Microbulbifer sp. A4B17: one gene and its partner. The protein of the gene in region 2 interacts with the protein of the main gene of each other region in a pairwise test. Links are inferred from orthologs where the notes say so. Each region holds a gene or a part of one and is shown on either strand. Other genes may lie near its edges.

What was found. The genes of interacting proteins can lie anywhere in the genome.
Region 1: the proteins of BTJ40_RS04570 (region 2) and tusA interact in binary tests that used the Escherichia coli proteins (3 or more experiments, as listed by UniProt). The link is inferred for Microbulbifer sp. A4B17 from one-to-one orthologs.

The regions. Positions count from the first base shown.
Region 1 is NZ_CP029064.1:1,730,023-1,735,325, reverse strand. The notes cover bases 610-3,602. They hold tusA (sulfurtransferase TusA), read right to left. Parts: upstream 2,249-3,602; coding sequence 1,970-2,248; downstream 610-1,969. Other genes in these bases: BTJ40_RS07765 (class I SAM-dependent methyltransferase), read right to left, coding at 3,499-3,602; BTJ40_RS07770 (YheU family protein), read right to left, coding at 3,212-3,436; BTJ40_RS07775 (alpha/beta fold hydrolase), read right to left, coding at 2,581-3,219; BTJ40_RS07780 (antibiotic biosynthesis monooxygenase), read left to right, coding at 2,319-2,606; BTJ40_RS07790 (hypothetical protein), read left to right, coding at 1,201-1,887. Outside these bases: BTJ40_RS07805 (5'-3' exonuclease H3TH domain-containing protein), read right to left, coding at 1-326; more of BTJ40_RS07800, read right to left, coding at 323-609; more of BTJ40_RS07765, read right to left, coding at 3,603-4,311; BTJ40_RS07760 (MTH1187 family thiamine-binding protein), read right to left, coding at 4,328-4,633; BTJ40_RS07755 (glycine cleavage system protein R), read left to right, coding at 4,765-5,295. UniProt on the Escherichia coli protein: Sulfur carrier protein involved in sulfur trafficking in the cell. Part of a sulfur-relay system required for 2-thiolation during synthesis of 2-thiouridine of the modified wobble base 5-methylaminomethyl-2-thiouridine (mnm(5)s(2)U) in tRNA.
Region 2 is NZ_CP029064.1:1,031,619-1,039,698, forward strand. What follows is about bases 5,107-7,965. They hold BTJ40_RS04570 (IscS subfamily cysteine desulfurase), read left to right. Parts: upstream 5,107-5,858; coding sequence 5,859-7,073; downstream 7,074-7,965. Other genes in these bases: trmJ (tRNA (cytosine(32)/uridine(32)-2'-O)-methyltransferase TrmJ), read left to right, coding at 5,107-5,213; iscR (Fe-S cluster assembly transcriptional regulator IscR), read left to right, coding at 5,320-5,796; iscU (Fe-S cluster assembly scaffold IscU), read left to right, coding at 7,101-7,523; iscA (iron-sulfur cluster assembly protein IscA), read left to right, coding at 7,568-7,891. Also shown: BTJ40_RS04545 (fatty acid desaturase), read right to left, coding at 1-862; BTJ40_RS04550 (ATP-binding protein), read left to right, coding at 1,404-3,443; BTJ40_RS04555 (inositol monophosphatase family protein), read right to left, coding at 3,483-4,286; more of trmJ, read left to right, coding at 4,422-5,106; co-chaperone HscB, read left to right, coding at 8,028-8,080. UniProt on the Escherichia coli protein: Master enzyme that delivers sulfur to a number of partners involved in Fe-S cluster assembly, tRNA modification or cofactor biosynthesis. Catalyzes the removal of elemental sulfur from cysteine to produce alanine.

The DNA of each region.
Region 1 (5,303 bases), 690 kb from region 2 along the record:
GCCTCATAGCGCTCACTGGAGAAACTGGCAATACCCAGCACCTCGGCCATCTCCCGGCATGCCGCAAGCTGGAAGGCCAGGGCCTCATCGGGCAGTGCACGGCTGCATTTGTAGCTCGGGTAAATCTCGTTACGAAAACAGCTGCCCAGTGACTCGTCGAAGGCGCAAGCAATATAGCTGGGTTGCCGCGCCAACATATCCAGCAGGAAATTAGTGAAGCCGTAAACGGCTTCAGTGGAGTAGCCACTGCGGCTCTCCCAGTTGGGCGGCAGCGCAAAGTAGTAGCGAAAGATGTATACAGATGCGTCTATGAGGTAGCTTTTCACGAGAGATCCGCCAATTGGTAACTGTCCCGATCAAAAGGGTTGGGACAACTGAACTCTTGAACCAGGGCTTCAGCGAATGCACAGGCCCGAGGGTTGGGCCGGGTATCACAATAGTCCAGAACTTGCTGCCAGATGGCCTTTTTAAACGAGTCGCTGGCGCCCAATCCATTCTCCAGATTGTCGGCACTCACCCGGAACTTCAGTCCGCAAGCCCGTGCAAAGACCCACTCGAGGGCCTGAGGCTTGACCTCTACCCGCTCAAACTCAGCCTGCTGGTCGGCACTGCGACCATCCGGTGCATACCAGTAACCGTAATCTGGCAACTGTCTCCGCGCCTCTCCGGCAACACACCAGTGCGCCACTTCATGCAAGGCACTGGCAGCGTAGTCCAGGGTGAACTCTACCTGATAGTAGGGCTGGCCTTCCGCGCAAGGTCGGTAATAGGGCTCGCAAAAGCCCCCGCGAAGTCGGGTATTGAGCCCATTTGGGTCTGAAAAACAGTGATCGAAGACTCTGACGATACGATCAGCCATTGGCAGTTTCGTAGGAACAGAAGCCATTTCTGCGGTTGCAACAGGCAAGGCGTTCTCCGGGATACCTCAAAGGCGGGGACTATATCAACGCCTGGGCCCCGATCAAAGCGAAGGTGTCTGCGAGGCGCATAAGGCGCTGGTTGTATTTCGGCAAATCAACATATACCTTTAGGAACAGGGATGCCGCTGAGGGCGTGTCCTTTAAGCGTCTCCCCGAGGAGGGAATTAAAGCAATCAATCACCCTCCTGCCCCAGTCTTCCTTCAGAGGTAGGGCATTTCGCTGTCGCACCTTCATCTGACGTGGAGACGGTATACAACCGGCCCTGCAAGGAGGTGTTCCATGACAGACCACAGTATCAACAATGTGGTTGACCTCTTCACCGGCGAGCCCATCGAAACTTCTGCGGACAGGCGCTTTATTCGCCTTTCGCCGGAGCTAGACGGCTTGGAAATGCTCTACTCCAACAACTCCAGCGGCACAGATCTATATAGCCTGAAGGTTTTATGCTGGGGTCTCAAAGCAAATGGCGAGGTCGTAGGCCTCGTTCCCTGGTTAAACACTATAGTGGCCTGTCCCGACATCAAGGACCCTCTCGACGGACGCTTTGAGGGCTACTATGACCCCGGCATTGAGGAAATCTTCCATCAGCCCCCCATTCACAAGATCGTCGAGCTGGAGACTGCGGCGGAATACTTTGAATACGAGAGCAATAAAGCTGAGGAAGTGCTCCAGGAGATCCCCGACACTATCGGCACCCACGCTGTGTTTATGGATGAGCAGCGCGAGAACCTGACACTGATTGAGGTCGTCAGCTGGAGGTTGCACGCCGACGGGGAGATTCACGGCATGCTAATAGACCACGATATCGTTGAAACCACTCCGGTTTTACCGGGGGATCACTGCCTGTACCCCGCACAGGAGAGCGAGGGATTCCGGTACTTTTTCCAACACCATATCGCTAACAAAATTAAATCCGAGGACCCCGAAGCCCTGGCCGCTATCGCAGCCCTGGTAACAGCCCCCTGATCCACAGGGACTGACGGGTCTTATTTATCAGGAGTGTGCCAGCCCCCGGCAATGGCCAGGGGGCTGGAGCAATGGCGACCCGCTATTCCGCTTTTTTAATCCAATAGACAAACTGGTCGTCTTCCTCTGCATGCTGTACCAGGTCATATCCCAGAAACTGGCAGAACTTGGGTACATCCCGCTGGGTAGAGGGATCGGTAGCAACCATTTTCAACACTTCACCATCGGCGACATTACGCACCGCTGAATGCAGCATCATGACGGGTTCCGGGCACAGAAGGCCTCGGGCATCTAAGTTGTGATCTGACTTCATAAGTATCATTGTGCGCAATTTTGCCGCTGTCGTCATCACTGGTCCCATCAGGGCCGCCCGGGAATTCCCCCTCGCTCGCACTAAAATCCTCTTAAGGCTATGGCAATTCGGGCTAAAGATGATCTATGTGCTGATAGAGCGGGAAATTGCGGCGGAGATGCAGGGCAGTTATGAAGAGGCCGCCCGCAAAATCCTCACTTGCGCCTACCGTACCGTAGGCTTTATTGAGGGCCAGACCTATATCGAAAAGGGCAACCCCTTGCGGCGTTTTACCCTCTCCAAATGGCAATCTGAACTCCATTGGCAACACTGGTATACCAGCGAGGAGCGCCGCGCACAGATGAGCCTGCTCAACCCTCTGATGATGAGGGAAGAACGCATTACTGTCCTGGAGATCGCAGCATAAACCGAGCGGCCAGCTCTACTGCCGTTTGCCAATGCTGAAGCTGATTAAAACCGCTGGCGCGACGGGGTTTAAAGTCGTGATCGCCATCTTCCAGCCACTCGACCTCAATTGTGCTTGCCAAGCCGTAGCCTTCCACCTCAAACCGGTTGCCTAATGGGTCCCGATCTCCCTGTATCACCAAGGTCTGGCAGCGAATATCCAATAAGTGCTCAGTTCGCAGCTTTTCCGGCTTGCCTTGGGGATGAAATGGATACCCCAGGCACACGGCACCGGCAATCGCCTTCTGCTCCCAGTATTCATCCGCCAATAGACTTGCCACTCGCCCGCCCATAGACTTACCGCCGATAAACAGAGGCAGCTCTGGGCCGAACTGGTCAATTTGCTCGCGGAAAGACTCTTGCAGCTGGGGCATGGTATTGGGTGGCCTCTTACTTCCCCCGGTGCGCCGCTGCGCCATATAGGGAAACTCAAAACGGACAACTTCCACACCCTGCTCACACAACCCCTGCGCCAGGAATTGCATAAACTCACTGTCCATCGGTGCCCCGGCGCCATGGGCAAACAGAAAGCGTGCACGGGGCTCACCCGAGCTATCGATTAACCATTCAGACATCGGGGGGCAGGTCCTCGGCCAGGACCAGGTTTACGGTTTCTTCACCGGGCTCAAACCAGATCACCACTTGGCCGGATTGCAGCTGGCGACGCAGACTGGCAACTTTGTCCACCAGTTCCACCTCACGCTCACCGTATTCGGTGCCCTCGCGAGTGGCGTATTCTTCCAGCAGACTTTGCAGGGTATCGGCATCTAGTTGTTCAAAGGGAATAATCATACAGCGACTAATTCAGGTAGGCTGGGAGTGGCAATAGCCACCCCCAGAATATTGTAAAACGATCAGGACTTGGGTTTGCGGAAGCGCAGGGTCATACGATCGCTCTCGCCGATAGCGAGATATTTTTCACGGTCCTCTTCACCCAGGCGCAGTACCGGCGGTAAGGTCCATACGCCTTTGGGGTGGTCAGCAGTGTCTTTGGGGTTCGCATTTACCTCACTGGCCTCTTCGAACTCAAAGCCCGCTTTTTTAGCCAGGTCGATAACATACTCCTGGGTGACATAACCACTTTTCACCATATCTTCCAGGCTGGTACCTGGCTTGGCACGGTGCTCAACGATCCCCAGAACACCACCGGGCTTCAGCGCGGCAAAAAAGCTGGCAAAAGCTTCATCGGCATAATCGCGATACATCCAGTTGTGCACGTTGCGGAAAGTTACTACGGCATCGGCACTGCCTGCCGGAGCAATCTCGCGACCGGTTTGCGGGGCAAACTCAGTCACAATCACTTTCTTGTAAGCCTTATCGTTAGCAGCCAGCTTCGCTTTGAAGTTTTTCAGGGAGCGCTTGTAGTAGTCGGACTCACTATTCTCGGGGAAGTGCGCCGCATATAAGGTCCCTTCCTTGCTCAGGTAGGGTCCCAGAATTTCGGTATACCAACCGCCACCCGGGGTAATTTCCACTACCGTCATATCCGGCTCGATACCCATAAACTTCAGGGTTTCCGCTGGGTTGCGATACTGGTCGCGGGCGACATAATCCTTGTTGCGGTGATCCCCTTTAATGGCGGCGGAGAAATCTGCAGCCTGGGCTGTACCCGCCAAAACCAGGGCGCCGGCCAGGGTCACCAGGGATTTCTTAAAATTGCTCGTCATAGTTTTTCCTATTTTGTTATCGTTGGTCCAACTTGGTTTGCACACTGTCGATCTTATCCTGCATGGATTGCTCGCGGTCAATACGAGTTCCCAATTTCAGACTGGAACTGATTCGGTCGGCGCCCATTTGATGCACTCGCTCGTGGCACTCTTTAACTGCCGCCATCACCTTATCCCAGTCCCCCTCGATATTGGTACCGTAAGCGTGCAGGCGATAGGAAAGCCCCGCCTCTTCCAGCACCCGCTCACATTCAGCAACGTATTTACTGACGGAAACACCAACGCCGATAGGGATCACACATAAGTCCGCAATCACGTTCATCAACAGTCCCTCGTTAAAGTACTTGGATATTGGTTTCAAAATAACGCTTTTGAGATTGGCCGATAGAGTTATTCGACGAGATCCTATTACAATGTCAGCTCAACGTCTCTCGTGAAGCAAAGGAACCCTATATGCAACAGCATCTCGTTATCTCCATGATCTCTGATGACAAGCCCGGCGTCGTGGAAAAGCTTTCAGCAGTTATCGCAGATAACGGCGGCAACTGGGAAGACAGCCATATGGCCCACTTCGCTGGGAAGTTTGCCGGAATCCTGCGGGTGGCGGTGCCCGCAGATAAAAGCGAGACACTTAAAGAGGCGTTGTCAGCCCTGACAAACGCAGGCTACAACCTGGTCATTGAAGATGCCATTGCAGTATCCGCCAAACCCCAGCAGACGCTGACGCTGAAACTGGTTGGCAACGACCGTCCCGGCATAGTCCGCGAGATCTCGCGCGCCCTTACCGCCCACCATATCAATATGGAGCATCTGGAAACCACTTACGGCAGCACCCCCTGGAGCGGTGAGCCCCTGTTTAATGCCGAGTGCACCATCAGTGTGGCCGAAGACATAGATCTCGACGGCCTGCGTGACGATCTGGACCAGATTGCCAATGAACTCGGGGTCGAGATAGATTGCGAGGAGATCGCCACCCCCATCTAATTGTGGAA
Region 2 (8,080 bases):
TTTTAATTTGTACGCAAGGAGCGACTTTTAAATTGCGGGTGAGACCAGCGAAACTCAATGTCTTGATCAACCACTTGGTTGGATCATATTGGAACCAGTAAATGCCGCTTCGATAATCTATCTGGAAGATGTGGTGGTAATTGTGATAGCCCTCGCCAAAAACAAATAAATTGAGGAAACTGTTATCTCTTGCGCTGATTGCTCCCTTATAGGGTCGACGGCCCCACATATGCCCAAAAGAGTTAATCATAAAAGTGGTGTAATGGTTGACCACAAGACGCAATACTCCGGCCAGCAACATCATGCCGAGAATATCTCCAGTAGTGATGCCCAAAATTATGGGTATACCAAGGTTCATGGCGATAATGATGGGAGCGTAATTATTGTGTTGCCACATGATTAGCTTGTCCCTCTGAAGATCTTTTACATTTTTGTAATCGGGGTAGCTACTGGAGTATTCGCGCATCGTCCAGTCGATATGTGAGAGCCAGAAGCCGCGCCCGGCGGAATAGGGGTCTCGATCGTTATCGTCGATAAATTGATGATGGTGGCGGTGGCTGGCGCACCAATTCAAAGTGGTGTTTTGCATCGCTGCTGCACTGAACAGGATAAACAAGAGACGCAATAACCAATGGGGCTCATAACTTTTGTGGGACCACAGCCTGTGATTACCGGCAGCTACAGAGAAGCTGCAGAGGGCTCCGAATAATGCGAATGCAAGCCATTGGTACCAATGATAACCGTAGACAATGCCGTAAAGTGGCATTGTGGTAAGTGCTAATAAACCTGTGCTGGCAAATAATATCGTGGGAATCCAAAAGCGTTTTCGCTGGTTACAGGAACTCTGAGAAGTGGCGGTCATAGCATGCCCCCCTTACTGGGAGTCGCCCAAAAGTATTGTGAGAGCCTGATGTAAGTAGCCAGTCCGGGCGGTTTTGCAGTTTGCCGATAAGCCCGCTCTGTTATTACTCCAACTAAAAGATCGAGATAAATTGATTTGTTAGTTATTGCAGTTTTTACTCAAACCGAGGTTTGCGCGCATTGTTTTGGTGCGCATGGCTTGTCCGGAGGCTCGCAATGGTTCGCTATTTTCTCGAAGGGCTTGGATATGCTAGCTGGAGTAATCAATAAAGCCGTTTCGAAAGTTGGCATAAGGGTTGCATCAGTTAACTTGCGGGGCAACGGACCCGCACTTCGGGAGAGTTTCTTAGGGTTATGGCAAACCATTAACACTGGGTAACTTCCCGTTTTCTCTCATCATCGCTGATTACGGCCCCGCTTTGCGGGGCCTTTTTTTTGTCCACACTTTGCGCAACGCTCATAATGCTTTAGTTTAGGATCTCCCGTGGCATTCCCAAATATAGAGGCTTCGGGGGCGCGGCTCTCTTTCATGGCAAGGATGCATGAGCCAGGTAATTAATGAGCTAACTTCGATAGTCGAGCCCTGTGTGTCAGAGTCACTAATTTCAAATCTATCCAGCGCAACGTTCCAGCTGGCAACCGATGACGAGCTCCCTTCTCTGGATGCGTCACAGCTGGCCAATCACGCCACCTGTTTGCAGGACTTATTGTTGGACGCGGATTGCGGTTTGTGGGAGTGGCACCCAGGCTCCGGTGTCCAGCGTGCCCAGGGCGAAATTTGGCTTTTATTTGAGGAAACTGCAGAGCTTGCTTTGAGTTCCCTTTGGACTGGTGATGAGTTGCGCTCAGTGCATTCGGATGAGCGGGACCGAATTATCACTTTGCGGCGCCGGCTAACCAATAAAGGTGGGCATTTCGATGCGACTTTTCGGGCCTACGATAGTCTCGGCCAGCTCCGTTGGTTACGACTGCGGGGAAGGGCATTAAACCGTGAGGCTGATAGTGGATTCGTTGTGATCGGGAGTTGCGCTGACTTCAGTGAAACTTTGGCTCAGCGCTACTTATCCAACCTGCCCGGTGAGCGCCCGTTGCAAACACTGTCCGGAGTTGGAGACGGTTTGTGGGAGTGGGATTTACGTGCAGACGAGATGGTTCTTGATGATGCCTGTTGGGGCATTCTCGGTTACGAAGTGAGCCCGATACGCAGTATAGGAATTTCAGCTGCAGAGCAGTGGAAGGCGCGAATTTTAGCGGAGGATTTCCCTCGGGTTGAGCAGGCCATGCGTGATCACGTGCGCGAGGGGCTGCCTCTGGATGTAGAGTTTCGCATCTGGCGCTCCGACAGCAGTGTGGTCTGGGTTCGCTGTCGCGGTAAGGCCCAGTTGAATAGTCGCGGCCAGCCCTTGCGGGTGCTGGGGGTTTTACAGGATGTCAGCCGCAGCCGGGAAAGGCTTTCGCAAATGGAGCGAGAGCTGGAATTACAGAGGGAGGAAAATGCGCACCGGGCAGATTTATTGTTCAGCCTGAGCCATGAGTTGCGCACACCGTTGAATGCAATTTTGGGTTATAGCCAAATTGTGGAACTAGACCAGAGTCTCAATACAGACCAGCGTCAGCGCTTGGCTGAGATTCGCCGCGCAGGGCAGCACCTGTTACACCTGGTTGGAGATGTATTGGAGCTTGCTCGCATCGACAGTCGGCGCCTGGGCCCTTCGATGGAATTAATACGCCCCGCCGAATTAGTCGCTGAATGTAAGCGCTTGTTGGAGCCCCTGGCAGAAACCCGTCGTGTCAGTCTGGTGTTTGAGCCCCTCGGTTGGGAGTCAGCTTATATTTGTGCCGATCCGATGCGCTACAAGCAGGTCGTGTTGAACCTGGCCGGTAATGCGGTGAAATACAACCGTGAAAATGGCCGTGTCATTATCAACTTTACTCCCCAGGCCGATGGTTGGTTGAGGTTGAATATCCTGGATACCGGCAAGGGCATTGCAGCAGAGAAGCGTAAGGAGGTATTTGAACCTTTTAATCGCCTGGGGGAAGAAAAAGGGCATATCGAGGGCACAGGTGTTGGTCTTGCCATCGCCAAACGCCTGGCTGAAGCCATGGGAGGGCGGATAGATTTTGACAGCCAGGAAGGGCAGGGCTCGGTATTCTGGATTGAGTTTCCCATGATTGATGCAGCGGAATCATTTCTATCCTTTGCGAACTCCGTAGATACTCCATCAAAACTGCCGAGTTGCAGTTTGTTGCTGGTGGATAATCGTCCTGAGGAAGTGGCGCGAGTGGAAAAACTTGTGCAGGGGTCGCAGCAAGTACAGCTTTCTGTGGCTGCTGATGTTGTTGAAGCCATATTTATGGCCAGGACCCAGGCACCGGATGTTGTGCTATTTCACAATGCTCTACCGGGAATGTCGGTGGGAGACCTGGTAAAAATTCTTAAACAGGATAGAGCCACTCAGGAGACCCATCTGGTAGTTATTGGAGAGGAAAATTCACCCGGTGTAAAAACTGTATTGCCGGATAAATTTGACCGTTCCCAGCTTGCCCGGGCTTTAGCGGAGTGCTTCAAAGAGGTGAGTTGAGCACTCCGCTGATTTGACCTGCGGAGTGCCGTAAAAAAATTAGCGCACGTGGCCCATATGTTTACCAACAATTTGTACCAGGGGCTTGAAGACTTTAGGGGTAGCGCAAACCAGATTGCCTGAATCCAGGTAATCCTCACCACCACGGAAGTCGCTGATCAGGCCGCCGGCTTCTTTGACCAGCAGGGAGCCCGCTGCGATATCCCAGGTGTTCAGGTACATCTCCCAGAAGCCGTCGAATCGCCCGGCAGCAACATAGGCAAGATCCAGTGCTGCAGCGCCAGGGCGGCGGATTCCCGCAGTTTGCCCAGCGATATCTTTTAGGGCAGCCAGGTAGGCGTCGATGTTATCCAGGGGCAGGCCATTGAAAGGAATACCGGTTCCAATCAGTGCGCCGCGCATGCCTTGCCGGGAGGAGACGCGAATACGACGGCCATTCAGAGCAGCGCCGCGACCGCGGCTCGCGGTAAATTCTTCGCGTTTGATGGGGTCCAGTACGACTGCGTGCTCAATGCGGCCGCGATAGCGACAGGCGATAGAGACAGCGAACTGCGGAACGCCGTGGATAAAATTGGTGGTGCCATCGAGGGGGTCGATAATCCACTCGTAATCGGGCTCTGCGCCCTCTTGCAGGCCGCTTTCTTCAGCGCGGATGCTGTGCTTGGGGTAGGCCTTGCGCAGGTGATAGATAATCTCCTGTTCGCTGGCCTTATCCACTTCAGTAACGAAATCGTTGCGCGTCTTTTCTTCGAATTTCATCAGGTCGCCGCGCTCCCAGGCCCGTTCGATCAGTTCTCCTGCCTTACGCGCCGCGCGCAGGGCAATATTTAGCATGGGTTCCATAACTATTCCGCACAAAGTGGTTAAAGGGGTTAAAAAGCAGGCCGCAGGTTAACTGCGACGGACGCGATTGTAGGGATTCCGATTGGTTTTTGCTACACTCGCGCGCCCCCATGACACCGATTTATTACTTTCAGTATGGCCAAGTCACCTTTAGACACGACTCCACTTGCTGCGCTCGACAATGTGCGCGTGGTTCTGGTTAACAGCGCACACCCCGGAAATATTGGTGGTGCGGCACGCGCGCTCAAGAATATGGGCCTGAGTCAGCTGTACCTGGTAGCGCCTCGGGAATTTCCTGCAGCCAATGCGGTTTGGCGTGCAGCCGGGGCAGCTGAGCTGCTCGATAGCGCCGTTGTGGTGGATACCCTGGAAGAAGCCGTGGCCGATTGTGGTCTTGTTGTGGCCACCAGCGCTCGCGAGCGCCGAATCCCTTGGCCCCTGCTGACCCCGCGCCAGTGTGGAGAGCGTACCGTCGCCGAGGCCGCGTCTCATCCGGTTGCTTTGGTGTTTGGCCGCGAGGACCGAGGGCTTACCAACGAAGAGTTACAGGCCTGTAACTACCATGTGCATATTCCTGCCAACCCGGAATACAGCTCACTGAACCTGGCGACTGCTGTTCAGGTGCTCGCCTACGAAGTGCGCATGGCGGCCTTGGAAGCGGAAAAGGGTGAGCCTGTGAATTACACCGATTGGGATCGCCCACCGGCCAAGGCCAGCGATATGGAGTTGTACTTCGATCACCTGCAGCAGGCGCTGGGCGAGCTGGGCTTTATTGACCCGGATAATCCCCGTCAGACAATGACCCGCCTGCGCCGACTGTATAGTCGGGTGCGCCCCGATGATATGGAGCTGGGTATCCTGCGCGGTATGTTGACCTCAATCCAGAATTACATTCATCGCTCTGGTGGTAAAGGGCGACCCGACTAGTTGAGTACCCGAGTGTCCCGCTAGGTTATATACTTGACTACAGTAGTGGGTTATTCCATACTCGCGCCCCGATCGGAAAAGGGCTGTACATCAGTTGGGAGCTGATATGCGTTTGACAACCAAAGGCCGCTACGCGGTGACTGCCATGCTGGACCTGGCGTTGCACGCTGATCGCGGACCGATCAGTCTGGCAGACATATCCAAGCGCCAGGGTATATCACTGTCCTACCTGGAGCAGTTGTTCTCCCGGTTGCGGCATTCTGGGCTGGTGTCCAGTGTGCGCGGGCCCGGCGGTGGCTATCGCCTGGCGCGGGATGGTAAAGAGATTTTCGTGGCGCAGATCATTGATGCAGTTAATGAGTCTGTAGACGCCACCAGCTGCGGCGGCAATGCGGATTGCGCCAATGGCGAACAGTGCCTGACCCACTACCTCTGGTCAGACTTGAGCGATCAGATTCATAGCTTCCTCAGCAGTATCAGCTTGGCCAACCTGGTTTCCCGAGCTGAGGTGCAGGAAGTAGCGCGTCGGCAGGATATGCGCGAGGCGCCGGAAGAGAGGGTCGCTGTACTCGGCGGCCTGTGATTGAGGCCCAAACGGGCCAGCAGACAGATATTAGAGATTTACTAAGCGGAAACGGTATGACTATGAAGCTTCCCATCTATCTGGACTATTCGGCTACCTGTCCGGTTGACCCACGTGTCGCCAAGAAAATGGCAGAGCAGCTGACGATGGAAGGCAATTTCGGCAATCCGGCCTCCCGCTCCCACCTGTTTGGTTGGAAAGCGGAAGAAGCAGTGGAGAATGCCCGACGCCAGGTGGCGGAGCTGATCAACGCCGATCCGCGCGAAATTGTCTGGACCAGCGGTGCCACCGAGTCCGACAACCTGGGTATCAAGGGTGCGGCCCACTTCTACCAGAGTCGCGGTAAGCACATCATTACCTCCAAAATTGAGCACAAAGCTGTTTTGGATACCTGCCGCCAGCTGGAGCGGGAAGGGTTTGAAGTGACCTACCTGAATCCCCGCGAAGACGGCATTGTCTATCCGGAGCAGGTTGAGGAAGCCATGCGTGAGGACACCACTGTGGTGAGCCTGATGCACGTCAACAACGAGATCGGGGTGATCAACGATATCGCTGCGATCGGCGAACTGTGTCGTTCGCGCAAAGTAATTTTCCACGTGGACGCGGCCCAGAGCGCTGGCAAGCTGCCGATCGACCTTCAGGAAATGAAAATTGACCTGATGTCCTTCTCTGGCCACAAAATTTACGGCCCCAAAGGTATCGGTGCCCTTTACGTACGCCGCAAGCCCCGCGTCCGTCTGGAAGCCCAGATGCACGGTGGCGGCCACGAGCGCGGTATGCGCTCCGGTACCCTGCCGACTCACCAGATTGTCGGTATGGGCGAAGCCTTTGGTATTGCTAAAGAAGAAATGGCTCAGGAAGCCGAGCGTCTGCGCTCTCTGCGCGACCGTTTCTGGGACCAGATCAAGGATATGGAAGAGGTCCATATCAACGGTTCCGCCGAGCAGCGAATTCCGGGCAACCTGAACGTGAGCTTTGCATTTGTAGAAGGTGAGAGCCTGATCATGTCGCTGCGCGACCTGGCGATCTCCTCCGGTTCCGCTTGTACCTCTGCGAGCCTGGAGCCCAGCTACGTACTGCGAGCCCTGGGTGTTAACGATGAACTGGCGCACAGCTCACTGCGCTTCAGCTTTGGTCGTTTTACCAGCGAGAGTGATGTCGACACCGCTGCCGCAGAAGTGCGCAAGGCAGTGGAGAAACTACGTGAATTGTCACCGCTTTGGGATATGTACAAAGACGGCGTAGACCTGAACAAGATTGAATGGGCCGCTCACTAAGCGCGCGCAAGAGTTAGGAGAAAAGTCATGGCCTATAGCGATAAAGTAATTGACCACTACGAGCACCCCCGCAATGTTGGACGTATGGACGACAAGGCGGACAATGTAGGCACCGGTATGGTGGGCGCGCCCGCCTGTGGTGACGTGATGCGCCTACAGATTCAGGTAAGCGACGAGGGCGTTATCGAAGACGCCAAGTTCAAGACCTACGGCTGTGGTTCCGCCATTGCCTCCAGCTCCCTCCTGACCGAGTGGGTGAAAGGCAAGACGATCGACGAAGCGGAGCAGATCAAGAACACTGCCATTGCAGAGGAGCTGGCGCTGCCGCCGGTAAAAATCCATTGCTCGGTTCTCGCCGAAGACGCGATTAAAGCTGCGGTTCGCGATATCCGTGAAAAGCGCGGTGAGTCCGATGACGCTGTAGAAGCCAAGGAATCTGCGGCGGGTTAACTTTTCGTCCAAATGTAGCGTCTAAACATAGCGAAGGTGTTGTTTTGGCTATTAGTATGACCGAGGCCGCTGAGGCCCACATTCAAAGTCAATTGGCCAAGCGAGGCAAGGGAATCGGCATTCGTGTCGGTGTCAAAACGGCCGGCTGTTCCGGTCTCGCCTATGTGCTGGAATTTGTCGATTCGTTCGAAGCCGAAGATACGGTATTTGAGCAAAACGGCGTCAAGTTGGTGGTGGACCCCAAGAGTCTGGTTTACCTCGACGGCACCCAGCTGGATTTCGTCAAGGAAGGCCTGAACGAAGGCTTCACCTTCTCGAATCCCAATGTAAAAAATGAGTGTGGCTGCGGCGAGAGTTTCCACGTCTGATTCGCTCTCGCCCCACAAGGCCGGGTGCGTTGCGCATACCGGCCTTTTTATTGGCTCCTCGGACAGTTGGGGGCCGTGCAGCAGTAAGCGGCAACTTCAGCCGCGTCCCAGGCTGTGCCCCAGTAGGTATATTCAGATGGCAACCAACCTGAACCATTTCGAAGTTTTTGGTCTGCAACCCGCGTTCGC